Regions from separate parts of the Paraclostridium bifermentans genome, predicted to be linked through region 3. Evidence: a T-box and tRNA genes for the amino acid it is inferred to sense, from the RefSeq annotation. Region 3 holds a T-box; the other regions hold tRNA genes.
The links. A T-box is a leader RNA that pairs with one kind of tRNA and senses whether it is charged. The one in region 3 lies ahead of serS (serine--tRNA ligase), so its partner is inferred to be a tRNA-Ser.

Region 1 (10,757 bases), 1.2 Mb from region 3:
AGTTGGATATTGTTAAATCCAACTAATGATATTTTTTCTAATCTTTTTTCATTTAATAACTGAGACACTCCGAATGCTAATAAATCATCTGTAGTTACAATAGCTGTAACCTCGTGTTTACTTAGCAATTCTTCAGCTCCAGCATATCCTGTATTTTCTTTAAAAAGTTGTTTATGTATAACTAACTCTTCATCATAATTTAATCCATTCACTTCCAAAGCCATTTTATATCCTTTTAATCTATCTTTCGACATATTTAAAGTTTTTATAGCTCCTATAAATCCTATTTTTTTATGACCTTTTTGAATAAGCCTATTTACTGCATTATACATAGCTTGAAAATTATCGTTATCCACCCACAATACATCTTCTGTTTTTTCGGGCCTTCCAATTGCTACAAAAGGAAATTCTATAGTATTTAAAAACTTAATGCTTTCATCATTTTCATTTACTCTTAGAAGTATAATTCCTTCAATTAAGTTCGTATTAGTAATTTCTTTTATACTTTCAAACTCATTTTTACCATCTTTTGCAAACACATATGTAATATAATAGTTTTTATTTTGTGCATAAATACTCATCCCCTTCATGGCATTTATAAAAAATGGATTTGTAAGTAAGTCATCTGCTTCACTTGGTAAAACTACCCCCAATATTTTTGTTTTATTATTTGCAAGACTCCTTGCAATTGCATTAGGTTTATAATTTAACCTTTCTATTGCTTCATTGACTTTAGCTTTAGTTTCTTCACTGATTTTAGGATTATTAGACAAAACTCTAGACACGGTAGAAGTTGCAACTCCTGCCTCTTTTGCAACTTCTTTTATAGTTACTTTACTCATACCAAATACCCTCAATATTTTTTATTTTTATATAAATTTTTTATCATATTATTTCTATTCATGTCTAATTATTATATCATATTTAACTATAACTTCTCTATTCATTATTTTAAATAACAAAAATAACTAAGACTTTATAACATTCATTATAGCCTTAGTTATTTTTGTTATTTAATAAAGACTCTCAGCCTTTAAACTTATTTTTTTTAATTTTTTAAAAATATCTTGTATTTCTTCACAATCATAAATTTTAACTTTTTTTATTAATGCAGTATAGCTATCACATATATCATACTGAATTTGATTCCCTATAAAATCTTCTTCTATTATAATTTCTTCATCTTCATTCATAGAGTAGTTTTTAATATTTGTTTTGTAATCAAACTCCTCTTTTAATATTTGCTCAGATAAAACCAATAACTCAAACGACTCTTTTAATAATTCTAATTTTTTCCCCATTTAAATTTTGCTCCTTTCATAACCTAATGCCTTTACAATTATACCCCATAATATATGTCGTTTTTTGTAATTTCTTGCTAATTCCAATATTTACACAATAAAAGGGAGTATAAAACTCCCTTTAGTGTGTCTATTTTCCTTTAATATTATCTTTAACTTTTTTACCTACATTTACTCCTGTATTTATAGTTTCTTTAGCTATGTTTCCAACTCCATTTATAACATCTTTTCCTACATTCAATCCTGTGTTTATAGTTTCTTTCCCTATATTTCCAGCTCCATTTAAAACTTCTTTACCTACATCTGTTACCGGTTTTGTTACTTTTTTTATATTATCTTCTACCTTCTTTTTTGCCATTTTTTTAACATCTCCCATATTATTGTGTAAGTAGTTTTATCTACTTATACAATAATATGTAGTTTTTCGACTTTTTGTTACATCGCTTTTATTTGAATAATTCTATTAAGTCTTTTTTGCTTAATCCTTTTAAACTCGCAGAATTAGACAAGCTATCGTCAATAATATTATCGATCATATCCTTTTTATTTTCTTGTAATAAAACAATCTTTTCCTCTATTGTATCTTTTGATATTAATTTTATCACTTCAACTACATTCTTTTGACCTATCCTATGAGCTCTATCACTTGCTTGATTTTCTACAGCTAAATTCCACCATGGGTCAAAATGTATAACCATATCAGCACTAGTTAAATTTAATCCTGTTCCTCCAGCTTTTAAAGATATTAAAAAAATATTAATATTTTCACTTTCATTAAATTCATTAACTAAATTTATACGATCTTTAGCATTAGTTTTTCCATCTAGATACATAGATTTTATATTTTTATTTTTAAGTTCTTCTTCTATCAATCTTAAAACACTTGTAAACTGAGAAAATAATAACACCTTTCTACCATTTGAAATAGCTTCATTTAAAATTTCTATACAAATATCAATTTTAGAACTTTTACCCGTATAGTCTTTTAGCAAGGTCTTAGGATGAAGACATAGTTGTCTTAGTTTAGTTAAATATGAAAATATTGTTATTTTATCATTTTCATATTTAGTATTTTCTAATTTTTCTATTACATTTTTATTGTAAATATTATATATTTTCTTTTGTTCTTTATTTAATTCTACAATAAATTTCTTTTCTATTTTGTCTGGTAATTCCTTTATAACTTCTTTTTTTGTTCTTCTTAATATAAAAGGTTTTATTAATTTTTTTAATTTCTTAATATCTCCATCTACAAATTTATTTTGAAACTCCTTTTTATCATATAAATACCCAGGCATTATAAAATCAAATATAGACCAAAGTTCTAATAAGTTATTTTCTAACGGAGTCCCTGTTAAGGCAAACTTAGCATTAGCACTAATGCTCTTTATGGATTTAGTTACTATAGCATCTGGATTTTTTATATTTTGAGCTTCATCTATGAACATATAATCAAATTTTTTGTCTTTATACTTCTCAAAGTCATTTCTAATTGTAGAATAAGTAGTTAGAACGACATCATAATCTCTATAATTTTCAATTATTAATTCTCTTGATTTTTTATCTCCATATGCTATTCCTACCTTCAAATTTGGAGCAAACTTATCAATTTCATTTTTCCAGTTATGTATAAGTGATGTAGGCGTTACTACTATACTTTTCGAATTTTTTTGACTATTAATAAATGTAATTGTTTGTAGTGTCTTTCCAAGACCCATTTCATCCGCTAAAATCCCTCCAAAGTTATAGTTACTGATACTATTGAACCAGTTAACCCCTTCTAATTGATATTCTCTTAATATATTTTCAATATTTTGCGGAATCTCGCAATTTCTTTTTTTATTAAATCCAAACATTATTTTATCTATGTATTCTTTTCCCGATATAAAATTAAGATTATTTTCTTTTATATAATTGTCCATATACAAAAGTTTGCTATTTTCAACTTTAAAATCATCTGCTTCAACTGGAATTCCTAACGTATCAATAAGTTCTAATAATTCCTGTATATCTTTATTATGTAAATCCAAGTATATAGACTCTTTCAATCTATATAGGCGTTTATTTTCTTTGTATGCACTAAATATCTCATTATATCTTTTTCTATTTAGGTTTCCTATATTAAAAGAAAATCTCAAATTATTATCTTCATCTAAATCAAACTTATATGCTACTTTAGCCCTAGCATACGATACTTCATTATTATTAAGTTTATTTTGAGTGCTTTTTATATTATTCTTCTTATTTGTAAGATCATCTATACACTTATAAATAGCCGCAACTATATGCTTACAGACAAATGTATTACTTTCCATGCTTTTATTTAGCCAATCATTACAATCACAGCTAGTTGAAACTATTCTATTAGTTTTTTCACTTATAGTTATTAAAGAATTATTTTTTTCATTAAACATTTCATTCCCAACTGCAGCATAAAAATTTATATTATCATTTTCTTTTTTTATATAGCTCTCACTCACTAAGTTATTTTTATAAATTGCAACTCCAGAATTATGTCTATTTTTTTCTGTATTATTTAAAATAATACTCTTAATTGTACTTACTTTCATACTTTCACCTACCTTCGATTTTAAAATATATAAGACCTGAATTTACAGGTCTTATATATTTTTATTTATGTTTTTTAGTTTTCTTTTTAATGTTATCCGAATTTAAAGATAAAAATAAATTTGTAAGAGTATTGTCCATATCTCCACTTAAACTATCTATATCATTAAAATTCATACTTTCGTACATTGTTACTTCTTTTATATTTTTCTTAGTGTCATTATTCTCTTTTTTTCTCATATCTATATACCTCTCTTACATTCTTAATTTTAATTATTTTATGTTTTATAATAAAGAATATTCAAATATATAGTTTTATAAATACAAAAAAAGCACCTTCAATATCAGGTACTTTTAAAACTGGCGGAGAGGGTGGGATTCGAACCCACGGCCCCTTTCGGAGTCACTGGTTTTCAAGACCAGCTCCTTAAACCACTCGGACACCTCTCCGTATTTCATTAACTTATGTAAATAATATATCATAATTTCATTAACTTGTAAATATTTTTTACTTTTTTTAACAAAAATGGTGAATACTTTTTTGTATTCACCATTTTAAGAATTTATATATTTTTACTTTTATAATTGTATTCATTAGGATTTACAGGAAGTATTATAACAAAATTACTACCTTTACCAATTTTACTTTCAACATATATTTCGCCTTTATGTAACTTAACTATTTGACTAGTTATAGTAAGTCCTAATCCACTTCCACGCTTTACCTTATTATTTTCCTCTACAACTTGGTTAAATCTATCAAATATAAGCTTATGATATTTTTCCTCTATTCCTACACCTGTATCTAAAACACTTATCATAACTTTTTCTTCTAAATCTTTTATAGTTATAGTTATACTTCCACCTTCTGGTGTAAACTTAGCTGCATTTCCTACTAAGTTAACAACACATCTTTCAATTTCATATTTATCACATCTTATAAGTTTTTCTTCTATTTCAGGGTCAATAATTAGCTCAATCCCCTTAGTTCTTACATAATCTTTTAAAGTCAATGCTGTTTCTTCAACTAGGTAGACTATATCTGTTTCTTCTAATGTTACTATGTACATATCATTTTGCAACTTAGCACTATCTACTATATTATTGATTAAATTTAAAAGTCTTTTACAGTTTCTTTGAGACACATCTATATGATGACTTAAATTTTCTTCTTTTATATGTCCATCTTTTTTCAGTAATCCTAAAATCAATTGATTAGTACTGCTTATTACATTAAGAGGCGTTCTAAGCTCATGAGATAAGTTAACAAAATAGCTATTCTTATTTTGTTCTAGTTTTATGTTTCTTTTTAATAAAACATTATTTTTCTCCATTTCTTCTCTTAATCTTAAAGTTTTCTTTTGAACTAATTTATCTAATTTTTTCATCTTGCGCTTGTGATTAGCTATAAGTCCAAGTCCTATTAATATATATATAATTACTGCATACCAACTTAACCATATTGGAGGTTTTATAGTAAATGTTACATAATTTTCATCACTTACATTTCCACTTGTATCAATAGCTTTAACTCTAAATCTATATTTACCTGGAGGTAAATCATTATAAGTTACATAATTATCTTTTGTTCTAACTGCATTTCCACTACTTCCATCTAAGTTATATTCATATGTTGTATTTTTATAATTTGAGTAATCTGGAGTAAAAAACTTAATAGTTATAGTGTCTGTACTCTCGCTAAATTTCATTTCATTTATATTGTTATATTCCTTATTGTTTACAATAAACGTATCAAATAATATTTTAGGCTTTTTATCTGATTTTATAATTTTTTCTGGATAAAATGAATTCAATCCATTTACACCTCCAAAGAAAAGTTCTCCACTTTTACTTTTGTAAGCTGCATTCCCATTAAATTCATTTCCTTGAAGCCCGTCTGTAACACTAAAATTTTGTACTTTATTATTCAAGCTGTTAATTTTTGATAATCCTTTATTAGTGCTTATCCATATATCATTTTCATCATCTACTAAAACACCATAAATAGTATTATTGGCTATACCATCTTTAGTAGTATATCTTTCAAATCTTTCAGTTTCTTTATCAAGTTTGTTTAACCCATAACTAGTCCCTACCCAAATATTGCCATGACTATCTTCATTTATATATCTTACATAGTTATTACTTAAACTATATTTATCTTGCTTGTTGTTTTTATAAAACTTTATAGTTTTATTTTTAGGATCTATTTTACACAATCCTTCATCTCTTAAAAATCCTAAATAGTAATTACCTTCACTATCTTCAAATACATATCTTACATACTTATTTCTCTCTTGCCCTTTATTTATGTACTTATTTATATCTATAAACTTTTTTGTCTTAGTATCTAATATACTAACTCCATCTGCAGTACCCATCCATAAATAGCCTTTACTATCTAGTAAAATATCTTTTACTCTATCATTAACTAATCCATCTGCTACTCCATAATGACTTATCTCATTGTTAGATTTATTTACTTCTATAAGACCTCCGTCAGTAGCTATATATATTTGATTTCCTTTTCCAGTTATATCATTTACCGAATCATTTATAAATCTTTTTTCTGTTTTGGTATTTAAATATACAGATTTGTTCTTTTTTCTATCTATTATATTTACTCCCTTTGAATTTGTACCCACCCATAAATCTCCATCATTATCTTCATATATGCCATGGACTATATTTTCACTTAATAAATAATCTTTATCTTGACCAGCCTTATAATGCTTAATTTTACTTTCGGCATCAAATACACTTAATCCCGAATATGTTCCAACCCATATAAGCCCATTGCTATCTTCCATTAAACTTTTAACATCATTATTAACTAAACTATTCTTATCATATATTTTATGCGTGTATATATCAAAGTTATTTTTTTCCTTATTATAAAGGGCAAGACCCTTAGACGTCCCAATCCACAAATTACCTTTGCTATCTTTTTTTATTGCTCCAATTGAGTAGCAGGGAATTGAATTTTCGTCAAAAGGATCACATTTATAACTAGTTATTTGGTTTGTTTTAGTATTTATCTTATATAATCCCGAGTTAGCACTTCCAACCCATATATATCCATCTTCATCATCGCAAAAAACATTGTAAATCTCATTTTTACTCATATCTGACTTGTCTATAGTAAAATTCTTAATATGCTTAAAATCTTTAGATACTTTGCTAACACCTAATTTTGTTCCCAGCCATAAATTGCCTTCTTTATCTTCATCAATACAATATATAAACTGACTTGCTAAATCATTTTTTTTAGATAAAATCCTATCAAATCTGTCTTTTTTAGAATTGTATATATTTAGTCCATCATCTGTTGTAACTAATATTTTATTATCTTTTGTAATTAGTATATCCGTTGCATTCTCACTTGAAATCAAATTATTTTCCTTTAAATAATTTGTAAACTTGCCGCTTTTTTGATCTAATTTATTTACTCCATCTATAGTCGCTATCCATATATTTTCATCTTTATCTTCCTTTATATCAGTTATAAAGTTATTGCTAATACTATTTTCATCTTCTTCATAATTATAAACTTTAAAATCATATCCATTAAATTTATTTAATCCATCATTTGTACCTAGCCATACATATCCTTTACTATCCTGAAAAATAGATTCTATGGTTGTTTGGCTTATGCCTTGATCTATATTAAAATCATTAAATGTTATATTATTACTATTTGAATATATATCTAATGTTGAATATGCAAATAGTAATATATTAAGTAATACAAATATATTAAATTTATTAAATAAACTAATTTTCCCCATATACTTTCCTTTCAAAGCTATTAATAGAATTTATATTTTATATTATATACTAATCCCCTTATTTTAACAATATTTGCCAAATTTTTAGTATAACTCATATATATCAGAAAGTTCTAATTCAATCTTTTGAACGTCTACTTTATAATCTTTGGTCTCATCTTCAATAATATCGCCTAATAACTTTTTATTAGGTAATAAAATCTCAAATTCTGCTCCGTTTTCTCCATCACTCTCTAAGTATATTTCGCCTTCGTTTAACTCAACCATAGCTTTTACAATACTTAACCCAATTCCGCTTCCTTCATTCATTCTAGTCAATGATTTGTCTGCTTGTACGAATCTTTCAAATATTAAATCTTGCATATGTATAGGTATCCCAACACCATCATCTTTTACAATTATTTGAACCCATTCCTTATTTATATGTATATTTACAAATATATTGCCATCTGGCTTTGTAAATTTTATAGCATTAGATACTAAATTCAAAATTGCTCTTTCTATCATTTCTGGATCACATTTTATAATATTTTCTTCTTCATCTGTATCAAATATTATATTTATACCCTTTTGTTTTGCATATATTACAACTGACATAGTTATCTCTTCAATCAACCTTACTATATCACAGTTTTTCATATTTGGCTTTGTATATCCAACGTCAATTTTGGTTATATCAACCATATTGTTTATAAGTCTTAACATTCTTTGGCAATTAGTTTTTAAACTTTGTCTATATGTAGAATACACTTGTCTAAAATCAACGTCTTCATTGTATGATTTTGCATCTAACAATTGAGTGGTTGAATAAAATATATTTAAAGGAGTTCTTAATTCATGACTTATATTAGCAAAAAATTCATTTTTTAACTTCTCATGATCTTTGATTTTTTCATATTCTGATATGTATTTTTCCATTCTATGTTCTTCTGTTATATCATTAAATGTAACTACTAATTTAGCAGTTTCTCCATGTTCATCAATACCTTTTAAACTTGAATCTATAATTTTTTGAATCCCACAATCAATAATATTTTTACCATCATTTATTTCAATTTTTCCATTCCAACATCCATTTTGTTTAACACTATCTTCTATAGTTTTCATAACATCTTTATCTATAGTAGCCATAGCAAGTTCAATTCTTTCGGTTAGTGCAGCGTTTTTATAATCATCATTTCCAAAGAAATAGTCTTTTGTTTTTTTATTAGAATAAATCACTTTGCCACACATATCACTTATGTATATGCAACTTGCTTTATTTTCTTCTACAAGATTATAAAATATTTTTTTCTCTTCCTCTAATTCTTTCTTTTTCTTTATACTTATAGTTGTTTCTAAAAACAAGCCTACTATAAGTATTATAAATGACATATATGTTATTGATATTGATATGAATTTAATTTCTATTATAGGTATTCTTGCTCCCACTATAGCATAAAATGCCTTAACTAAAAACATCATTATACTAGCTCCAATAACGGAGTATGTGTAATCTCTTTCTTTTATACTCTTTTTGAATAAAATAGTACTAGTTATACTATAAACAAAAATTAGCATAATATTGTAAAAAATAAAAAAATCTGTTTCTTTCCTTATTGGAAATATAATACTTTTACTTTCTAAATATCCAAATATAGTTGCACTTAAAACAACTATTAATATAGAATAAATCTTATTTTCTATAATAAATGTTCTTACCTTTTTTAAAGGTAATGTTGCTATTAAAATTATAGATATTCTCATTAATGAAGTAGATATAGCTATATACCCCTTCATACTTATAATAGTATTTTTTAAAGTTAAATTGTCAAACACCCCTAACGTTATATCTATTACAAATATCATATACATTAGAGAAACTATAAATAATTCTTCTTTTTTTGTACTATTGTAACATAGTATACAACTTACTGTGGCTAAAAAAGCTAAGACTATATTAAAAATTCTTATAAAATCTTCTGGTTTTATCATTAAAATTAAATTATATTTGAATATGTATATTAAACTTAATATATAAAATACAACTAAAAAAGCTGATATCCCTATTGTTAATATTGTTGCTAATTTATTGCTAGCCTCAAATTTTTTACTTTTACTAATTCCTAACATATTTCTCTCCCCTAAATTTTATCAATACACACTATAACATGTTTTTACAGTGTGGTCTATCATTTCGACAATAAAAGACAGACTATTACACAACAGTCTGCCTCTTTAAATAAATTATCTATTCCCTGTTTTTAATTTTGTCTATTTTATAAATTTCTAATCTATTTTTCGCCCCTGTTTTTTTGTAATAATTCTTTTACTTCATCACTATTTGGATGTACAAATGAATATGGAGTATCATCTGATAATTCCTCGATTACTCCACCTGTGAATAAATCTTCATATGGAGTTTTTTTAGGTATAAATAAATTTTCATATAAATTACCTTCAAATGGTACACGTTCTTTGTCTTCTCTTTTCATAGCTTTTCCTCTTTCTTGCTTAAAGTTTGTTGTTAATTATTCTGCTCATATTATTAATATATATAACTTATACCCACTATTTTAATTTTTTAAATTAAAAAAAGCATAAAACTTAAGTTCCTTAAGTTTTATGCTTTTAAAATTTAAATTTATATTAACTTACTTGTTCAAGTTCTAAAGTTTCATCTTTACTAAGCCCTGCTTTAAACATAGTTACAGCAGTGTAACTTACAACAGCTACTACTAACCATTTTAACCAATATACAGGCATGTTTGTAACAAATAGCAATGCTAATATAGATCCAACTACTCCACCTATAGTTATACCCATAGATATTTCTCTCTCATACGCTTGTTCTTTTACAAACTTTGTGCTAGCTATTGGTCCTACAAATGCACATGCTCCCATCATTATAGGAAATGCAGCCTTAGGGTTCATACCAAGTAATGCAACCATTGCCATACATGGTGCATATAATCCTATACCTGCTGTCATAAGAGCTCCTAAAATAAAGTTTCCTACTATACCTATAACTAATTTTGATCCACTAAGACTCATCGCATCTCCTCCAGCTGGCATTAATCCAACTTGTCCTAGTATTATCAGTATAGCAGTTCCAACTAAC
Region 2 (10,757 bases), 450 kb from region 3:
ACCAGGGGTTGCGGTTGTACTTGGAGAATGTCCAGATGCAGAAACTGCAGCTAAGATAATAAAAGACTATCAATCTAAAGGATTATTGACATTCTTAGTTGGTAAAGTTATAGATCAGGCTATTGAGGCTGGAGTGAAAATGGGTCTAGAGCTTAGAGTTATACCTCTAGGATATGATGTAACAAGCGTAATACATGTTGTATCAGTTGCTATAAGAGCGGCACTAATATTTGGAGGATTAGCTCCTGGCGATTTAACTGGATTACTAGAATATACAGCTAAGAGAGTTCCCGCATTTGTAAATGCATTTGGACCATTGACTGATTTAGTTGTATCTTGTGGAGCAGGAGCAATAGCTTTAGGGTTCCCAGTTATAACAGATCAAGATGTGTTAGAAGTTCCAATGAACTTATTAACTCAAAAAGATTACGATAAGTTTGTAGCAACATCTCTAGAAGCTAGAGGAATAAAAATAAAAATAACTGAAATACCAATACCAGTTTCTTTTGCAGCAGCATTTGAAGGTGAAAGAATAAGAAAAAATGATATGCTTGCTGAATTTGGTGGAAACAGAACAGAAGCTTGGGAGTTAGTTAGAAAGAAAGAGCTATCTGAAGTTGAGGATCACAAGATAGAAATTATAGGTAGTGATATAGATCAAGTTGAAGCTGTAAATGGAGTTGTAAGATTGCCTCTTGCAGTTATAGTTGATATAGCTGGTAAGAATATGCAAGAAGACTTTGAACCAGTTTTAGAAAGAAGATTACACTACTTCTTAAACTATATAGAAGGTGTAATGCATGTTGGGCAAAGAGATATAACTTGGGTAAGAATCTCTAAAGATGCTGTTGAAAAAGGATTTAGACTAAAGCATATAGGAGAAGTTATATATGCTAAGATGCTAGATGAGTTTGAATCAGTAGTTGATAAGTGTCAAGTTACTTTAATAACAGATGCGGAAGAAGTAGCTAAATTAAAATCAGAGTATGCAACTCCTAGATATACTGCTAGAGATGAAAGATTAGCTTCTCTAGTAGATGAAAGTGTTGATGAATTCTATACTTGTAATTTATGTCAGTCATTTGCACCTGCACATGTTTGTGTTGTAACACCTGAAAGACTAGGTCTTTGTGGAGCTGTTAGTTGGCTAGATGCAAAAGCAACAAAAGAACTTGATAAAACAGGACCATGCCAACCTATAATAAAAGGTGAATGCTTAGATGACTTAAAAGGTGTATGGCAATCAGTAAATGATGAAGTAAGTGCTATATCTCAAGGTGCGGTTGAAAGTGTTACATTATACTCTATATTAGAAGATCCAATGACTTCATGTGGATGTTTTGAATGTATATGCGGTATAATGCCAGAAGCTAACGGATTTGTTATAGTAAATAGAGAATTTGCAGGAATGACTCCTGTTGGTATGACATTTGGAGAACTTGCTTCAATGACAGGTGGAGGAGTTCAAACTCCAGGATTTATGGGTCACGGAAGACAATTTATATCTTCTAAGAAATTTGCTTATGCAGAAGGCGGACCATCTAGAATAGTATGGATGCCTAAAGAATTAAAAGACTATGTTGCAGATAAGTTAAATGCTGCAATGATGGAATTACATGGAATAGAAAACTTCACAGATATGATTTGTGATGAAACTATATCTACAGATTCTGAAGGTGTATTAGCATACCTAGAAGAAAAAGGTCATCCAGCTTTAAGCATGGAATGTGTGATGTAATATTATCTTATAAAATTTGAGGAGTGAAACAATGAAAGTTATACCAAGTTTAAAATACTGTAAAGAGCATACATGGGTAAAAGTAGATGGAGAATATGCTTATATAGGAATAACAGATTATGCTCAAGATCAATTAGGTGAAATATTATTTGTTGAGATGCCTGAAGTAGAGGATGAATTAACTAAAGGTAGTGACTTTGGAGTTGTAGAATCATCAAAAGTTGCTTCTGATTTAATAGCTCCTATATCTGGAGAAGTTGTACAAATAAATGAAGATTTAGAAGATGAGCCAGAAGCTATAAATGAAGATGCTTATGATGCATGGATAATAAAAATAAAAATGTCAGATCCAGAAGAGTTAGATAGTTTAATAAACTCTGATGGATATGAAGCTAGTATAGAGGAATAACAAAAAGCTGTTTCAAGTGAAATTGTAAAATCAATTGATCTTGGAACAGCTTTTTTGATTTTAAAATTTGATAAAAATAAAACAAAAATCAAGGTAATATGATTGTTTACATAGAATATATATTTAGGGGATAACTTTGTAACTTAGTGACTTTAAATAAGGGGGATTAGCATGGTTAAAGTAAAAATATTGTCTCATAAAAAAGAGATTGAATGTAACAAAGAGGATAATTTGCTAGAGGTTCTTAGAGAAAATAATATATTTATCGATGCTCCTTGCAATGGAAGTATGGTATGTGGAAAGTGTAAAGTAAAACTAAAAAATGGTAAAGTAGATTCTAAAATGAATATACATATAAATGAAGAAGAAAAGAAGCAAGGGTATATTCTTTCGTGTGCAAGTAAGGTCATTGAAGATATAGAAATTGAAGTTCCTTCAAAACTTTCAACATCTATGAATGAAATGAAAATTGAAGGCAGTGATAACAATAAAGATAAAAAAATATTTGATAAAGCAATCAACATATTAAAGGATAATTCATTAGATTTTAATAAAAAAACATTTAAAAAATATATAGAGTTAGATGAGCCAAATTTAGATGATAATATAAGTGATATAGATAGAATTCAAAGACATATTAGAAATAATTTTGGATATGAAAATATAGAGTTTAGTTTGAATTTACTTAGGAAAATCCCTTTAGTAATTAGAAATAATAATTTTAAGGTAACTATAACTTATGAACTTAAAAATAACATTGTTTATTTGATTGATATTAATACTGGAAATACAGAAGATGAATTTTATGGAATAGCTGTTGATATAGGAACTACATCAGTTGTAGTTTGTTTAGTTAATTTAAAAAATAATGAGATTATAGGAAAAGAGTCATCAGGAAATGCGCAAATTAAATATGGAGCAGATGTAATAAATAGGATAATATATTCAACTAAAAAGGATGGAATTAAACTTTTACAACATGCAATAGTAGAAGAAACTATAAATCCACTAATAGAAAAATTATGTAATAAAAATAAAATTGATAAAGAGTATATAAGCTATTTTGTAGTTGCAGGGAATACGACAATGAGTAGCTTATTTTTAGGAGTACATGCGGATTTTTTAAGACAAGAACCTTATATACCTCCATTTGTAAAATCTCCAAATTTAAGTGCTCATGATATAGGATTAAATATAAATAAAGATGTTACTGTATATCTAGCACCATCTGTAGCTAGTTATGTTGGTGGAGATATAACAGCAGGTGTGTTATCTGCTGGAATATGGGCTAGCGAAGAAAATGTATTGTTTATAGACTTAGGAACTAATGGAGAGATTGTATTTGGAAATAAAGACTATATGATGACTTGTGCATGCTCAGCAGGTCCTGCGTTTGAAGGTGGAGGAATAAGTTGTGGTATGAGAGCTTCAAATGGAGCTATAGAGAAAGTTGATATAGATAAAAACACTTTAGATCCTAAGTTGAAAATTATTGGAGATTGTAATCCAGTTGGCGTTTGTGGTTCAGGAATAATAGATATTATATGCAAAATGATGATAAGTGGAATTGTTGATAGAAGAGGTAAGATTAATAAAGAACTAAAAAATAAACGTATAAGATTTAATGAACATGATATAGGAGAATATGTACTTGCATTTAAGGAAGAGTACAATATAGAAAATGATATAAGTGTAAATGAAGTAGATATAGATAACTTTATAAGGGCAAAAGGAGCTATATATTCAGGGGCATCTATACTTATAGAAAGTTTAGGCATGGATTTTATCGAAATAGATAAAGTTTTAATTGCAGGAGGTATAGGAAATAGCTTAGATATAGAAAATTCTATTATGATAGGTCTATTACCAGACATAGACAGAGATAAATTTGCCTACATAGGTAATAGCTCTCTTATAGGTTCTTACTTAACCTTAATAAGTAATGATGCGAAAGATAAGTTAGAAGAAATAGGAGATCAATTAACATATGTGGAGTTAAGTGTATATCCTACATATATGGACGAATTTATATCTGCTTGTTTTTTACCTCATACAAATATAGAACAATTTCCTTCAGTTAAAAATATATTAGGAGAATAAATCTATGAATTTAAATCGAAAAATTAATTTAGCATATGATACAAAAGTTAAAAACTTCGGAAATAATATTGAGTTTGCATATCCAATCCAAACCTTAGCAGTGAGCATAACAGATACAAACTGTAGTCTAGGATGTGCTCATTGCAATGGTCACTATTTAAAAAACATGACACCTATAGATGAATATGAAAAAGATATAAAAAAGAGAAATATAACCAGCATATTATTAAGTGGTGGATGTAGCCAAGATGGAGATGTTCCTATAGATACTCATATAGAAACTATAAAAGAGTTAAAACAAAATGGATATAAATTAAACTCACATATAGGACTTATGAATAAAGAAAATATAGACTTGGTCTGCAGTTTTTTAGACTATGTATCATTTGACCTTGTATTTGATGAGGATACTATAAAAGAAGTATACAAAATTAATAAAAGTAGAGAAGAATACATAGCTACATATGAATATATAAAAAAATACACAAAGGTAGCTCCGCATATATGTATAGGGTTAAAGGGTGGAAAAGTAAAAGGGGAATATGAGATTATAGACTATCTTGAGAAAAATCAGCCAGATCAGTTAACTTTTATAGTTTTGATACCTACAAAAAATACTGATTATGAAAATGTAGATCCCCCTAATTTAGATGAAGTTATAGATGTATTGTGTGAAGCGAGAATAAGGCTTCCACAAACTAAAATAAATTTAGGGTGTATGAGACCTAGGGGTAAATATAGAAGCGACTTAGATAAATTAGCGATAGAATGTGGAATAAATAAAATTGTATTACCATCAAGATCATGTAAAAACTTAGCACTTGAAATGAAGTTAGATATTAAAGAGAGTAAGGAGTGTTGCATATTATGATTAGATTGTCTATTGGAACTGCAATAGAACTTGGTATAAAAAGAGGCCAAAGCGACATACCTCCTACTACTGCTTATATAATGATAGGAAATCAATGCAATAATCGATGTTCATTTTGTTCACAGTCCATTGAAAGTAATAGTAGAAAAGATAAGCTGTCTAGGGTTTTATGGCCAGAATATACAAAAGAAGAAATTTTAGATGCTTTTAAAAACTATGAAGGAGAAAATATAAAAAGAATATGCTTACAATCCATGGATAGTGAAGAATCTCTTAATGAAGTAAGTAAATTTATCAAATATGTTAATGCTAATTTAAATATACCTATATCCTTATCAGCTAAGTTAGAAGATATGGATGAAATTGAAAAGTTCTTTGAACTAGGAGTTGAAAAAATAGGTATAGCTATAGATGCTGCAAATAAGGAATTGTATGAGAAGATAAAAGGAACTAACTTTGATAAAAAAATAGAGTTTATAAAAGAAGCAGGACTTATATATCCAAATAGAATTAGTACACATATAATTGTAGGATTAGGGGAGAGCCACAAAGATATATATGATTTATATAAAACTCTGAAAGGTTACAATATAACAATTAGTTTATTTGCATTTACACCTGTAAAGGGAACTAAAATGGAAGATGTAAGACAACCTAGTATAGAGAGTTATAGAAGAGTTCAACTTATGACGTATATGATGGATAAAGGATATAATGGAGATTACTTTAAATTTGGATTAGATGGGTATCTAGAAGAGATAGAAATGGATGAATATATAAAGATGGATATATTAAAAGGAAAGCCATTTGAAATAAAAGGATGTAAGAATTGTAATAGACCATATTATAATGAGAGACCAGGACATACAATATATAATTATTCAAGAAAATTAAGCAAAGAAGAAATTAAACTAGCAATTAAAGAAATTAACTTAGATATAGGGGAATCAAAATTATGCAAAAGTGGAGAGTAATAAAAAACAAAACTTATGATGGCGCAATGAATATGGCTATAGACGAAGCTATTACTATTTCATATAAAGAAGGAAAATGTAAGCCTACACTAAGATTTTATTCTTGGAATCCTAGTTGTTTAACTATAGGATATTTTCAAAAGCTTGAAAGTGAAGTAGATATAGAAAAATGCAAAAAATTAAATATAGACTGTGTAAGAAGAGCTACAGGTGGAAGAGCTGTATTACATCAAAATGAGTTAACTTATTCTATAATTGTAGGAGAAGACAATGAACTGATGGATAAGAGTATAAATAGTTCATATAAGTTTATAAGTGAAGGAATAGCAAATGGTCTAAAGCTTGAAGGTATAGATGTTGATAATTTAAGCAAGGGAGAAAGAATCAGTAGAGAGAAGCTTTCAGCTGCGTGTTTTAATGCTCATGCTTCATATGAAATAACTATAAATGATAAAAAAGTTGTAGGAAGCGCACAACATAGACACGATGGAGTTATATTACAACACGGGTCTATTGTATTGGATTTCAATATAGATGATTTGTATGAAATTATAAAAACAAAATCTCCAGAAATAAAAGAAAGAGCAAAGAAATTTACGTTAAGTAAGGCAAGTGGTATTGAAAATGAAATAAGAAGAAAAATAGATATAAACAGTCTCGAAAAATCCATTGTAAGAGGAATGGCAAAGACTTTTAACGTTGAGTTCGAAGAAGGAGAGCTAACGGAGTATGAATTAGATTTAGCCAAGCGTTTATATAGTAAATACGCTTCAGATGAGTATACAAATAAAAGATAATTTATATAAGTAAAGGAATTGACTTTAACCAAAATTTGGTGTTATACTCAAAATATACAAAGTTATTTGAAATCATGAAGATTTCTTTAAGGGTTTTGAAATACCTTGGAGGAATCTTTTTTTGATTGAGTATAAAATTAATATACTAAGGGGGATTATGTTATGTGTGAATCAGCAGCTTATGTGTTAAAAAACAACAATCTTGAAAGAGTAATGGATAATGTGGTTAGTGTAGACCCATACGAAGGAAAAGTATATTTAACAGATTTACTAGGAGAGCAAAAAATAATCGATGGGGAAATAAAAGAAATAAGACTTATGGATCATAAAATAATAATCAAAGAATCAGTATAAATCAAATTTTAATTTACATAAAAATGTAATTGAGGGGAAGAAAATATGATAATAGCAGTTATAGATGGAATGGGAGGCGGAATAGGAGCTCAAGTTGTGTCAGCTCTTAGAGATGAACTTCCATCGTACATAGAAATATACGCACTAGGGACAAACTCAATAGCAACAAGTTCAATGATGAAAGCACACGCTAATAAAGGTGCTACAGGAGAGAACGCTATAATAGTTTCAACAAAAAAAGCTAGTATAGTAGTTGCGCCAGTATCTGCAGTTATACCAAATGCAATGATGGGTGAAGTAACCGCTAGAATTAGTGAAGCGATATCAGATAGTGAAGCTTTAAAAATATTACTTCCTATAATGCCAGAAGATGTAGAAATGGTGGGATTAGAAGGAAAACCATTATCACTGTTGATAAAGGATGCAGTGAAAGTGATAAAAAAAGAATTTAATATAAAATAAGGGGGATTATAAATGCTATTTAATAAAACTAGTGTAAGAAACCACCATGGTCACGACCATGATCATGAGCATATAGAACATTCAGGTGCAGCTGTAGCTGAAAATAAAGATGAAAAAACTCTTAACATACTTCTTGTTCATTGGGTAAATCACAATGAATCTCATGAAGAAGGATTTAGAGAGTGGGCAGAAAAAGCTAGAGAAATGGGAAAAGAAGAAACTGCTAAAAATATTGAACAAGCAATTGATTACTTAAAAAAATCAAATGAAATGCTATTAGAAGCTAAAAAGAATATGTAAGCAAAATAAGGAGTTAATCTCCTTATTTTTATATCAAATCAAAAAAATTTGTAAAAAACGTTGACATCAAAAAAAAAACCTTATATAATCATAGTATAGTAAAAATGAATACGGAGAAGTACTCAAGTGGCTCAAGAGGATCCCCTGCTAAGGGATTAGGCTGGGTTAACCGGTGCGAGGGTTCGAATCCCTCCTTCTCCGCCAGTAAGAACTGTTGATATTTCAACAGTTCTTTTTTTTACCAACAAAGATGATATTTATAATTCTTTAGAAATTAAAAATTTAGATAAGGCGTTAATATTGTCGACTATAAAATCATTATTAAACTTTATGGGAATTATAGACCCTAATTTATAAAAAAATATTGTATTTCCATTGCTATCGATGCCCTTATTAAGATTTATAAATATGTTCAATATATTTTCTTTCGTAGAAATAGTATAAGTATCTCTAAATATATTTAATGGAAGTTCAAATTTTTTTCTAGATATAAAATCTAAATGCAAAACAGACTTTGTAATTTTATATTTACTCAAAAGAACTTTATAATTTAAATTGTTTATATTTATATCTATGTAATCCAAATTTTCATCTATTATGTTTTTTATGTTATATATTTTTCCTAAGTAATAAATATCTTCGTAATTATGTAATAGTATTTTTTCTTTTAAACTAACATCTTTACTAATTACAAAATTTTTATATAACTCAACACTTTCTTTTCCACATATAGTATCTTCTCGTTGTATGCCCATGTATTTTTCTATTGTTTTTAGTTTACAATCAGATAAAGATAGTTTTTCTTTAAATGGTTTTACAATTCTTAAAATATCAATATCATCACATTTATCTATGGAAAAATCAATATCATTAGAATTAAATCTTGAGTTTAAAAAAGGGATATCAAAAGATACTCCATTAAATGTTATGTGATGATCAAAAGTTTTTATATCATTAATAAATTTTAAAAGTAAATCTTTTTCTTCTTCTTCAGATTCAGCAAAATATTGTTTAATTATAGTTTTGTTATTTAAATTGTATAAAACCCCTATTAATATTACTTTACAGTATTTAGGACTAAGTCCTGTGGTTTCTATATCGAATACGAAATGATTTTTTGGTATATCAATTAAATTATCTATAGTCTTAGTAATAACTTCCATAGGTTTACTCCTTTTTGTGAATATAGTATATAATATTAATTATAAAATAATATAAAGATAGTTCAAGGTGATAAATGATGATAGATATAAATGGATTAAATAGTAATCAAAAAAACGCAGTAATGCATATAGATGGACCTTGTATGGTTTTAGCTGGTCCAGGTTCAGGTAAGACAAGAGTTATAACGTATAGAATAGTTAATATGGTTTTAAATAATAATATAAATCCTAAAAATATTTTAGCTATTAGTTTTACAAAAGCTTCATCAACAGAAATGAAAAATAGAGCGCTAAGCTTAAGTCATGATGTTAGATTAAATAAAGTTAGTTATGGTACATTTCATTCAGTTTTCTTTAGAATACTTAGATTCTTTGAAAAGTACGAGCTGGATTGTATATTAGATGAAAAGAATAAAAAATTTGCTATAAGAGGAATCTTAAAAAATTTAAATATAGAAAATGCAGAAGATGATGATACAATCTTAAATGTTATAAATGAAATTTCTTATGTCAAAAACGAGTTAATGGATAAATTAGATTTTGATCCAGAAATACTTTCAAAGGATGAATTTATAAAAGCTTATAATATGTACGAGGATTATAAGGAAAGTATTAAAAAGATAGATTTTGATGATATGCTTATAAAGACTTATCACTTATTAAAAAATAATAAAAGAGTGTTAGAAAGAGTCAGAAATGCGTATAGATATATTTTAGTGGATGAATTCCAAGATATAAATAAAGTGCAATTTGAAGTTATAAAGTTAATAGCAAGTCCAAACAACAATATATTTGTTGTAGGTGATGAAGATCAAAGTATATATGGATTTAGAGGATCGAGACCAGACTTTTTATTAGAGTTTGAAAGATACTTTGAAAATAGTAAGAAATATGTTCTTGATATAAATTATAGATCAAAACAAGGTATAACAGATACTGCAAATAAGCTTATTCAATTTAATGAAAATAGATACGAAAAAGTAATTAAGTGTGATAGAGAAGAAAAAGGAAGTGTAAATTATATAAAAACTGAAGACTCAGAAGAAGAAGCAAAATTTATAGCTAGAGATATAATTAGCAAATGTGAAGATAATTGTGTTAACTATGATGACTTTGCAGTTATATATAGAACAAATATACAGTCTAGAGCACTAGTTGATGTATTTATGGATATGCATATACCATTTGTTGTTAGAGACTCAATTGTAACTATATATGACCATTGGGTTGCGAAAGATTTATTAGCGTATTTAAGATTAGGGATAGATACAACATTGAGTGAAGATTGGATAAGAATTATTAATAAACCATTTAGATATATATCTAAAGATAGTATAAAGCTTGCAAGTGAGGATAGAGACTTCATAGGTGCATTAATAAATAAGGGTGGATTACATCCAAAACAAGTAAAGACATTAAATGATTTAGAAATAGATTTAAGCTATTTAAAGACATTATCTCCTAAGAATGCAATTTCATATATACGTACTAGTTTAGATTATGATAGATATGTATTAGATTATTGTAGTAATAGGAAGATTAAACCAAATGGGTTAATAGAAATTTTAAATGAACTAGAAAGTTCTTCA
Region 3 (10,757 bases):
TCCACTACACATTATACATGGTTCCATAGTAACATACAAGTCGCAATTTATAAGTCTCCATCCACCTAAGTAATCTGAAGCCTTTCTTATTGCTAATATTTCAGCATGGGCTGTAGGATCATTTAATGTTTCAGTTAGATTATGCGCTCTAGCTATAATTTCACCATTCCTCACTATGACTGCACCTATGGGTGTCTCGCCTTTTCCATAAGCTTTATATGCTTCTTTAATTGCTTCACTCATATAAAACGATTTGTCCATGCTTCCTCCTAAAACCTATAACATCTTTAATATTACCATAATTAAATTTATAATTCAACTTAAATTTTAACCTATATTCTAATATAATTCTACAAATTTAATGTTATTTTTAATACATTTTTTGTTAAATCTAAATTGATTTTTGATTATGAATTTTTAAAATAAATAGGAAGCTTAATATGTAAGCTCCCTATTTAGATAATTAAGATTTTTAAATCTTATAATTCATCTTTCTTTATAACATCAACACCCATGTATGGTCTTAATGCTTCAGGAACTACTACAGACCCATCAGCTTGTTGATAGTTTTCTAATATAGCAGCTAAACATCTTCCTACTGCTAATCCTGATCCATTTAATGTATGAACATATTCAGCTTTTGCTTTCTTATCTCTCTTGAATCTTATTCCAGCTCTTCTAGCTTGGAAATCTTCAAAGTTTGAACAAGAAGAAATTTCAACATATCTGTTGTAACTTGGCATCCATACTTCTAAATCGTATTTAAATGCAGCTGTAAATCCTAAATCTCCTGTACATATTCTTACAACTCTATATGGTAATCCTAACATTTGTAACATAGTTTCAGCATCATTTGTTAATTTTTCTAATTCTTCATAAGATTCTTCTGGCTTAACAAACTTAACTAATTCAACTTTATTGAATTGATGTTGTCTTACTAATCCTCTTGTATCTCTTCCTGCTGATCCTGCTTCAGATCTGAAACATGGAGTGTATGCACAATATTTTACTGGTAACTCGTCTGCTGATAATATTTCATCTCTGTGTATATTTGTTACAGGAACCTCTGCAGTTGGTATTAAGAAGTAATCAAGGCCTTCTAATTTAAACATATCTTCTTCGAATTTAGGAAGTTGACCTGTTCCTATAAAACTAGCTCTATTTGCCATGAATGGAGGTAATACTTCTGTGTATCCATGCTTTTCAGTATGAGTATTTAGGAAGAAGTTTATTAATGATCTTTCAAGTCTAGCTCCTAAACCTCTGTATAAAGTAAATCTTGATCCTGTTATTTTACCTGCAGTTTCAAAATCTAATATACCTAATCCTGTTCCTATATCCCAGTGAGCTTTGTTTTCAAATTCAAACTTTGTAGGATCTCCCCAAGTTCTAATTTGTACATTATCTTCATCTGTTGTTCCTTGTGGAACATCTGGGTGAGGAACATTAGGAATTCTCATTAAGTTATATTCCATTTTTTCTTCTACTTCTTTAACTTTCTCATCAAATCCTTTTATCTTTTCAGATAATTGCTTTAACTTAACTTTTGCTTCTGTAACATCTACACCTTCTTTTATTAATTGAGGTATTTTCTTTGATTCTACATTTAATTCATTTTTCATAACTTCAACTTCTTGAAGTAATTCTCTTCTCTTATTATCTAATTCTACAACTATATCAAGGTCAAATTCTTTTTCGCCTCTTATTTCCATTGCTTTTTTTATTTCATCTAAATTTTCTCTTATTCTTTTTATATCTAACATTTGTCTTCCTCCTATAGAATATTTTTATATTTTAAAATAAAATAACGTTACCCCTAATGATGTAATAGTGATTTTATTTCAATTTTTTGATTTTTTGTATAAAAAAAGACCCTCGTACCCCTTAAAAAGGGACGAAAGTCTGTTATCCGCGTTGCCACCCTAGTTGTTTATATTTATAAAATATAAACCTCTCAATCCTGTAACGTAGGTATACGACTAATCTTACTATTATTTTCCGATTAGTAGCTCAGGAATGGATTCAAAAACCATTGTAATGAGTTCTCACCAACCACTCACTCTCTGAATACAAACTTGCTTTTTACTATTTTCCGTCTTAGCCATATTCTTTGTTCTATTTGTAAATCATTATATTATATATATTATCAACTTTCAATACTAATATTCAAAAAAGTTTTATTATTTTTATTATTTTTTTATGTCCTCTTCACAATTTTTATAATATACAACTCTTGAAGGGAATGGTATTTCAATGTTATTCTCATCAAATTTCACTTTTACCTTCTCCATTATATCAAAATATACACTCCAGTAATCATCAGTCTTTACCCATGGTCTTGCTATTATCTGCATAGCATTTTCACCTAATGCATTTAATCCTATTATAGTTTCTGGATCTTTTAAAATTCGTTTATCTTCTCTGAAAATTTTATCTAACACATCTTTTACAGCTTTTATATTTGTATCATACGATACCCCAAATGAAAAATCTATTCTTCTTTTTTCCTGATGTGTATAGTTAATTATATTATCACTAGTTAATTTAAAATTTGGTACTATAATAGCCTTATTATCAGGAGTTTTTAGTATTGTACTAAAAATTTGTATATCAGCAACAGTCCCTTCAACCCCAGATCCACCTATATAATCTCCAGTTTTAAATGGTTGGAAAAATAAAATTATCATACCTGCACCTAAGTTTGATAATATTTCTTTAAAAGCTAAACCTAATGATAAACCAATGACACCTATCAATGATACCATAACAGTCATAAAAGATTGTACAGGGAAATTAATTATATCTAAACAGGTCATAACAACCATAAGAACACTAGCTCCATAAATAGCATATGATGCAAAGTTGGCTACGCCTCTTTCTACATTGTATTTAAGTATAATTTTTTTGCTATATCTTTTTAACCATTTACAAGCATATAATCCTACAATAAGGAATATAATTGCGTATATTAATTTAGGTCCACTATTTTTAACTGCATGAAAAAAAGTTTCTATAGTTTTTTGAGATACCTGTGTTGTAGTTCCACTAATCATCGACTCACTCTCCTAACTCTCTGCTTATTTTTAAATGTATCTTAATAACTTTTATTTTGTTTATTATATCTCTAATTATTTTACAATATTTTTTCAATTAAATGCAATTTTTATAGTTTATATATTTATACAAAATAAAAAAGCTATGAATATTCATAGCTTTAAATTCTCTCACATGAGTTCATAGAATGACAATCTAATATTTTTTTTACAAAATTATCAAGATCATGTACTTTACTGTTATCCGACAAATCAATTTTTATATTCATCATCTCATCATTTATAGGCCCTTGAGCAATCGAATTAATCTTCAAGTTGTTTTCTTCAGCTAAATTTATTAAATCTAGAATACTTCCTCTATTAACTTCTATACTAAACTTCATTTTTATCTACCCCTTTTTAGTATCTTTTAATAAAGAATATTCAAGCTGTATTTAAATTATTACACTTTGTACATTTAAATTAAATTTAATCTCATACCGTACAAGCGTAATCTTTTTATATTTTCACACAACGAAAAGTGGTTAAGGTTTAGTTTGCAACGCCGAGGTCATTCAAAGCATCTTCTCAGCTTTATGACCCAAGTGCAAACTAAACCTTAACCACCACAAATCTACGTAAAATAAAAAAGATTACGCGGCTACGTCCTACTCTCCCAGGCAGCTTCCCACCAAGTACCATCGGCGCTAAAGAGCTTAACTTCTGTGTTCGGAATGGGAACAGGTGTATCCTCTTTGCTATAATAACCACATAATCTTTATTTAGAGTTAGTACTCTAAAAACTGAATAACATTTGTAAGATTAAATAATCTTGGTCAAGTCCTCGATCTATTAGTATCGGTAAGCTACATACATTGCTGCACTTACACCTCCGACCTATCAACCAGGTAGTCTTCCTGGGATCTTACCCTTACGGTGGGAAATCTTATCTTGAAGTTGGCTTCGCGCTTAGATGCTTTCAGCGCTTATCCATTCCGTACATAGCTACCCAGCCATGCCCTTGGCAGAACAACTGGTACACCAGAGGTACGTCCATCCCGGTCCTCTCGTACTAAGGACAGGTCTCCTCAAATTTCCTACGCCTGCGACGGATAGGGACCGAACTGTCTCACGACGTTCTGAACCCAGCTCGCGTACCACTTTAATGGGCGAACAGCCCAACCCTTGGGACCTACTACAGCCCCAGGATGTGATGAGCCGACATCGAGGTGCCAAACCTCCCCGTCGATGTGGACTCTTGGGGGAGATAAGCCTGTTATCCCCAGGGTAGCTTTTATCCGTTGAGCGATGGCCCTTCCATGCGGAACCACCGGATCACTAAGTCCGACTTTCGTCCTTGCTCGACCTGTATGTCTTGCAATCAAGCTCTCTTCTGCCTTTACACTCTACGCACGATTTCCGACCGTGCTGAGAGAACCTTTGAGCGCCTCCGTTACTCTTTGGGAGGCGACCGCCCCAGTCAAACTGCCCACCTGACAGTGTCCCAATACCTGATTCAAGGTATCTGGTTAGAATCTCAGTACTACAAGGGTGGTATCCCAAGGATAGCTCCACCGAGACTGGCGTCCCGATTTCATAGCCTCCCACCTATCCTGTACATGTAGCACCAAAATTCAATGTCAAGCTACAGTAAAGCTCCATGGGGTCTTTCCGTCCTGTCGCAGGTACCCGGCATCTTCACCGGGATTACAATTTCACCGAGTCTGTTGTTGAGACAGTGCCCAAATCGTTACGCCTTTCGTGCGGGTCGGAACTTACCCGACAAGGAATTTCGCTACCTTAGGACCGTTATAGTTACGGCCGCCGTTTACTGGGGCTTAAGTTCACTGCTTCGGATAAATCCTAACAGATCCCCTTAACCTTCCAGCACCGGGCAGGCGTCAGCTCCTATACATCGTCTTGCGACTTAGCAGAAACCTGTGTTTTTGGTAAACAGTCGCTTGGGCCTATTCTCTGCGGCCACCTCGGGCGTTAACCCTAACGTGGCACCCCTTCTCCCTAAGTTACGGGGTCATTTTGCCGAGTTCCTTAACAACAGTTCTCTCGCTGGCCTTAGGATACTCTCCTCACCCACCTGTGTCGGTTTGCGGTACGGGCACCTTTAATCTCGATAGAAACTTTTCTCGACAGTGTGAAATCAGCTACTTCGCTACTTAATTTCGCTCCCCATCGTACCCCAGCATTATCATGGCGGATTTGCCTGCCTTGACTGCCTCAGTACTTAGCCACACATAACCAACAGTGTGGTTAGCTTATCCTACTGTGTCATTCCATCTCTCAAACGATTATCGGTGGTACAGGAATCTCAACCTGTTGTCCATCACCTACGCCTTTCGGCCTCGGCTTAGGTCCCGACTAACCCAGGGCGGACGAACCTTCCCCTGGAAACCTTGGGTTTACGGCCCGTGGGATTCTCACCCACGTCTCGCTACTCATGCCAACATTCTCACTCCTATACTGTCCACACGTCCTTACGGTCATGCTTCAGCCTGCATAGGAAGCTCCCCTACCTATCATAAATGATATCGTAGCTTCGGTAGTAAGTTTTAGCCCCGGTAATCTTCGGCGCAGGATCACTCGACCAGTGAGCTATTACGCACTCTTTAAATGAGTGGCTGCTTCTAAGCCAACATCCTGGTTGTCTATGCAATCCCACATCCTTTACCACTTAACTTACATTTAGGGACCTTAGCTGACGATCTGGGCTGTTGCCCTCTCGACTATGAATCTTATTACCCACAGTCTGACTCCCAAGTATAAAATAACGGCATTCGGAGTTTGATAATCTTCGGTAAGCGCAATGCCCCCTAGGATATTCAGTGCTCTACCTCCGTATTTCTCAACCTTGAGGCTAGCCCTAAAGCTATTTCGGGGAGAACCAGCTATCTCCGAGCTCGATTGGAATTTCACCGCTATCCACAAGTCATCCCCGAGCTTTTCAACGCTCGTGGGTTCGGACCTCCACGAAATTTTACTTTCGCTTCATCCTGCTCATGGATAGGTCGCTCGGTTTCGGGTCTACGACAGCAAACTTAACGCCCATTTAAGACTCGCTTTCACTACGGCTCCATACCTTAAGTACTTAACCTAGCTTACTATCGTAACTCGTTGGCCCGTTCTACAAAAAGTACGCGGTCACACATATAAAGTGCTTCCACAGCTTGTAAGCGCAGGGTTTCAGGTTCTATTTCACTCCCCTCCCGGGGTTCTTTTCACCTTTCCCTCACGGTACTATGCGCTATCGGTCACTAAGTAGTATTTAGCCTTGGAGGATGGTCCCTCCTGCTTCCCACAGGGTTTCACGTGTCCCGTGGTACTCTGGATCACATCTAAAGTCTTCTCGTTTCAACTACGTGGCTATTACACTTTATAGCGGAGCTTTCCAACTCTCTTCGTTTACGATACCTCTTTGTTGATGATGTGTCCGCAACCCCAGCGAAGAAAACTTCACTGGTTTGGGCTATTCCGCGTTCGCTCGCCGCTACTTACGGAATCGAATTTCTTTCTTTTCCTCCGGGTACTTAGATGTTTCAGTTCCCCGGGTTCCCCTCACTAAGCTATGTATTCACTTAATGATACTTAGACATTACTCTAAGTGAGTTTCCTCATTCGGAAATCTTCGGATCAAAGTTTACGTGCAACTCCCCGAAGCTTATCGCAGCTTATCGCGTCCTTCATCGGCTCTTAGTGCCAAGGCATCCGCCCTGCGCCCTTAATAACTTGACCAGTTATTAAAAGTGTTATTTTTTGAAGAGTTTTCTTCTCTTATAATTGGTTTATTTAATCATCACTAAATGTTATGCAGTTTTCAAAGTACTAAAGTACAATTAAGTACTAATTTTGAGAACAATAAGCTCTCAAAATTAAACAGTAGGCAATTACTCCTTAGAAAGGAGGTGATCCAGCCGCACCTTCCGATACGGCTACCTTGTTACGACTTCACCCCAGTCATTGGTTTCACCTTCGACGGCCGCTTCCTAAAAGGTTAGCTAACCGGCTTCGGGCGCCCCCAACTTCCATGGTGTGACGGGCGGTGTGTACAAGACCCGGGAACGCATTCACCGCAGCATTCTGATCTGCGATTACTAGTAACTCCAGCTTCATGTAGGCGAGTTTCAGCCTACAATCCGAACTGAGAATGGCTTTAAGGGATTAGCTCCACCTCGCGGCTTGGCAACCCTCTGTACCACCCATTGTAGCACGTGTGTAGCCCTAAGCATAAGGGGCATGATGATTTGACGTCATCCCCACCTTCCTCCGAGTTATCCTCGGCAGTCCCTCTAGAGTGCCCAACTTAATGCTGGCAACTAAAGGCAAGGGTTGCGCTCGTTGCGGGACTTAACCCAACATCTCACGACACGAGCTGACGACAACCATGCACCACCTGTCACCACTGTCCCCGAAGGGAAATCTCCGATTAGGGAGAGGTCAGTGGGATGTCAAGCTTAGGTAAGGTTCTTCGCGTTGCTTCGAATTAAACCACATGCTCCGCTACTTGTGCGGGTCCCCGTCAATTCCTTTGAGTTTCACTCTTGCGAGCGTACTTCCCAGGCGGAGTACTTAATGCGTTAGCTGCGGCACCGAGGGGGGTAACCCCCGACACCTAGTACTCATCGTTTACGGCGTGGACTACCAGGGTATCTAATCCTGTTTGCTCCCCACGCTTTCGTGCCTCAGTGTCAGTTACAGTCCAGAGAGCCGCCTTCGCTACTGGTATTCCTCCTAATATCTACGCATTTCACCGCTACACTAGGAATTCTACTCTCCTCTCCTGCACTCAAGTTCTCTAGTTTCAAAAGCTTACTACGGTTGAGCCGTAGCCTTTCACTTCTGACTTAAAAAACCACCTACGCACCCTTTACGCCCAGTAATTCCGGATAACGCTAGCCCCCTACGTATTACCGCGGCTGCTGGCACGTAGTTAGCCGGGGCTTCCTCCTCAAGTACCGTCATTATCTTCCTTGAGGACAGAGCTTTACGACCCGAAGGCCTTCATCGCTCACGCGGCGTTGCTGCATCAGGCTTTCGCCCATTGTGCAATATTCCCCACTGCTGCCTCCCGTAGGAGTCTGGACCGTGTCTCAGTTCCAGTGTGGCCGATCACCCTCTCAGGTCGGCTACTGATCGTTGCCTTGGTAAGCCATTACCTTACCAACTAGCTAATCAGACGCGGGTCCATCCTGTACCGCCGGAGCTTTGATATAAAAGCCATGCGACTTTCATATATTATCCCGTATTAGTATACCTTTCGGTATGTTATCCGTGTGTACAGGGCAGGTTACCCACGCGTTACTCACCCGTCCGCCGCTCTCTCCGAAGAGATCGCTCGACTTGCATGTGTTAGGCACGCCGCCAGCGTTCATCCTGAGCCAGGATCAAACTCTCAAATATAATTTAAAAAGTTGTCCATCGCTCAGCTAATCATTATCTGAATATCTGGCTTGGTTGTTTGTGTTTAATTCTTAAAAAAAGAATTTTTATAATTAACCTACTGTTTAATTTTCAAAGTTCATTTTTGTTTTGCCCTTTTCTTAAGGACAAGTAATACTATACTATGAATTAAACAGTAAGTCAACAGTTTTTTAAAATTTTATTTTATTTTTTATTTTTATGAGTTTTTCTCATATTCTTTCTTTAACTTTTCTATGATTTTTCTTTCTAGTCTTGATACTGTCATTTGTGATATTTCCAACTCTTTTGCTATAATTGATTGTGTTTTATCCAAGAAGAATCTATCTTTAAATATCTTAACCTCTAATTCATTTAGAGATTCTATAAACTTATTAATAAAGTCCATATTTTCTATATTTCCAAAACTATTTTCTTCTTGTCCAACTTTATCTTTTAATGTTATTTCCTTATCATCTGAATCATCATTACTAGATGCATCTAAAGACATAGGTTGATATCCATATGATGCTTCTATTGCCTCTAGTACTTCTTCTTCTGTACAGTCTAAGTAATTTGCTATATCTATAGCTTTTGGACTTTGTTTGTTTTTTTGCTCTAAGAATAACTTAGCTTCACTTATCTTTTTGCTTAATTCTTGAATTCTTCTTGGTACTTTTACTGTCCAAACTTTATCTCTAAAATATTTCTTAATTTCCCCTATTATAGTAGGTGTTGCAAAACTTGAAAACTCATATCCTTTTTCAATATCATATCTATCTATTGCATATATTAAAGCTAAAGATGCAACTTGAAAAATATCATCAAATTCAACACCTTTATTAATATATTTTTTAGCTAGTATATTAGCTAAATACATATGTCTCTCTATCAGAATATTTCTTATTTCTACGTTTTTGTCATTGCTATATATTTTAAACAGCTCTTTGGTTTCCATATCCATATAGCTTGTAGCATTAGCTACATTCTTCATTAAATACCAACTCCTAAATATTTAGTCATTTTAACTCTAGTCCCAACATCGCTATTAGATATAGTGCTTACCTCATCCATTAATGTCTTTATTATGAATAAACCTAATCCGCTTTCTTTTGGGTTTGTTAAATCTGGCTCTTGTAGAGATTCTACATCATATCCTGTTCCTTTGTCCTCTACTTCTATTGTTAATCCATTTTCTAATACAGAAAATTGAACTAAAAATTTATCATCTAAACTATGCTTTATAGCATTTGTACATGCTTCTGATACTGCTACTTTTATATCTTCGATATCATCTAAAGAAAATCCAATTTTATTTGCTATTCCAGAAACTGTTAATCTTATAATGCTTACATATTCTGGATTAGATGTAACTTCCATTTTTATAGTTTCTAAATCCAAAACTTATCCCTCCACTTTAAATATTTTGTCTAGACCTGTTATACTGAAAATTTTCTTAACATTTTTTCTAGCATTTAATACATATATATCCTTATCATTAACTTTTAATCTTTTTAATACTCCTATTAATGCTCCTAATCCTGTTGAATCTATGTATTCTAGGTTAGTAAAATCCATTTTTATGTCTACTGGTTGTTCTTCTATTAAGCTGTTTAAATGTGTTTTTACTTTATCAGCTCCAGCTACATCTAACTCTCCATTTATATCTACATTCCAAAAATTATTATCTAGTTTCGACTCTATATTTACAGACATCGTACTACCTCCTTATTACTTTTTAAAAAATCTAAATGCTTTAGTTATATTAGTTACACCACTAGCTAAACTAACAATATCTTCTGTACTTTTTGTAATTGCTGCAACATTTTCTATAGTGTCATGTATATGTCTTTCGTTATAATCTACTATCTTGTATGCTTTTTCAACAACTTTAGTTGTACTATTTATTAGCTTTGCTAGGTATATAGCAATTATTAGTACTGACACACCAAATAAAATAGCTCCTATCTGCCATCCTACTGCATCCATTATACATTATCTCCCTCATCTTCAAAAGTCTTACTTATTATTATTTCATCTTCAACTATGTTTATATCGTTAACATCACAATCGTCAACTATAGTTGTAATCTTGTCTTTTACAGTTTGAATCGTCCCATCTAAAACTTCTCTAGGATTTTCTTTTATTTCTTCCATCTTATCCTTAGCTTCTTTTCTTAACTCAGAACCTTTTTTAGGTGCTAAAAATATACCAAGTAAAAATCCTATTATCGATCCTAGTAAAAAAACTTTTCCCTTATTTTTACTCATAATATTAATACTCCTTTCTTACTTTATATAAATATTATATATATAA

Region 1: it has a tRNA-Ser gene. The T-box ahead of serS (serine--tRNA ligase) is inferred to sense a tRNA for this amino acid. The anticodon was not compared.
Region 2: it has a tRNA-Ser gene. The T-box ahead of serS (serine--tRNA ligase) is inferred to sense a tRNA for this amino acid. The anticodon was not compared.

The regions. Positions count from the first base shown of each region.
Region 1 covers NZ_CP079737.1:1,180,913-1,191,669, reverse strand. Annotated here, with positions in the region: gene KXZ80_RS05690 (LacI family DNA-binding transcriptional regulator) at 1-842, opposite strand, end outside; gene KXZ80_RS05685 (hypothetical protein) at 1,014-1,301, opposite strand; gene KXZ80_RS05680 (hypothetical protein) at 1,432-1,659, opposite strand; gene KXZ80_RS05675 (DEAD/DEAH box helicase) at 1,748-3,871, opposite strand; gene KXZ80_RS05670 (hypothetical protein) at 3,933-4,109, opposite strand; tRNA gene KXZ80_RS05665 (tRNA-Ser) at 4,231-4,319, opposite strand; gene KXZ80_RS05660 (ligand-binding sensor domain-containing protein) at 4,433-7,657, opposite strand; gene KXZ80_RS05655 (sensor histidine kinase) at 7,742-9,769, opposite strand; gene KXZ80_RS05650 (hypothetical protein) at 9,931-10,131, opposite strand; gene KXZ80_RS05645 (sulfite exporter TauE/SafE family protein) at 10,286-10,757, opposite strand, start outside.
Region 2 covers NZ_CP079737.1:2,864,257-2,875,013, reverse strand. Annotated here, with positions in the region: gene acsB (acetyl-CoA decarbonylase/synthase complex subunit alpha/beta) at 1-1,738, shown strand, start outside; gene gcvH (glycine cleavage system protein GcvH) at 1,770-2,147, shown strand; gene acsV (corrinoid activation/regeneration protein AcsV) at 2,319-4,247, shown strand; gene KXZ80_RS13885 (radical SAM superfamily protein) at 4,252-5,118, shown strand; gene KXZ80_RS13880 (radical SAM protein) at 5,115-6,092, shown strand; gene KXZ80_RS13875 (lipoate--protein ligase family protein) at 6,074-6,889, shown strand; gene KXZ80_RS13870 (CooT family nickel-binding protein) at 7,052-7,243, shown strand; gene KXZ80_RS13865 (DUF3842 family protein) at 7,289-7,705, shown strand; gene KXZ80_RS13860 (hypothetical protein) at 7,718-8,005, shown strand; tRNA gene KXZ80_RS13855 (tRNA-Ser) at 8,118-8,209, shown strand; gene KXZ80_RS13850 (ribonuclease H-like domain-containing protein) at 8,263-9,168, opposite strand; gene KXZ80_RS13845 (ATP-dependent helicase) at 9,246-10,757, shown strand, end outside.
Region 3 covers NZ_CP079737.1:8,518-19,274, reverse strand. Annotated here, with positions in the region: gene KXZ80_RS00090 (nucleoside deaminase) at 1-261, opposite strand, end outside; gene serS (serine--tRNA ligase) at 480-1,763, opposite strand; T-box leader at 1,888-2,108, opposite strand; gene KXZ80_RS00080 (mechanosensitive ion channel family protein) at 2,190-3,053, opposite strand; gene KXZ80_RS00075 (hypothetical protein) at 3,215-3,436, opposite strand; rRNA gene rrf (5S ribosomal RNA) at 3,688-3,804, opposite strand; rRNA gene KXZ80_RS00065 (23S ribosomal RNA) at 3,865-6,779, opposite strand; rRNA gene KXZ80_RS00060 (16S ribosomal RNA) at 6,943-8,444, opposite strand; gene KXZ80_RS00055 (SigB/SigF/SigG family RNA polymerase sigma factor) at 8,662-9,435, opposite strand; gene KXZ80_RS00050 (ATP-binding protein) at 9,435-9,842, opposite strand; gene KXZ80_RS00045 (STAS domain-containing protein) at 9,846-10,157, opposite strand; gene KXZ80_RS00040 (hypothetical protein) at 10,173-10,430, opposite strand; gene KXZ80_RS00035 (YtxH domain-containing protein) at 10,430-10,711, opposite strand.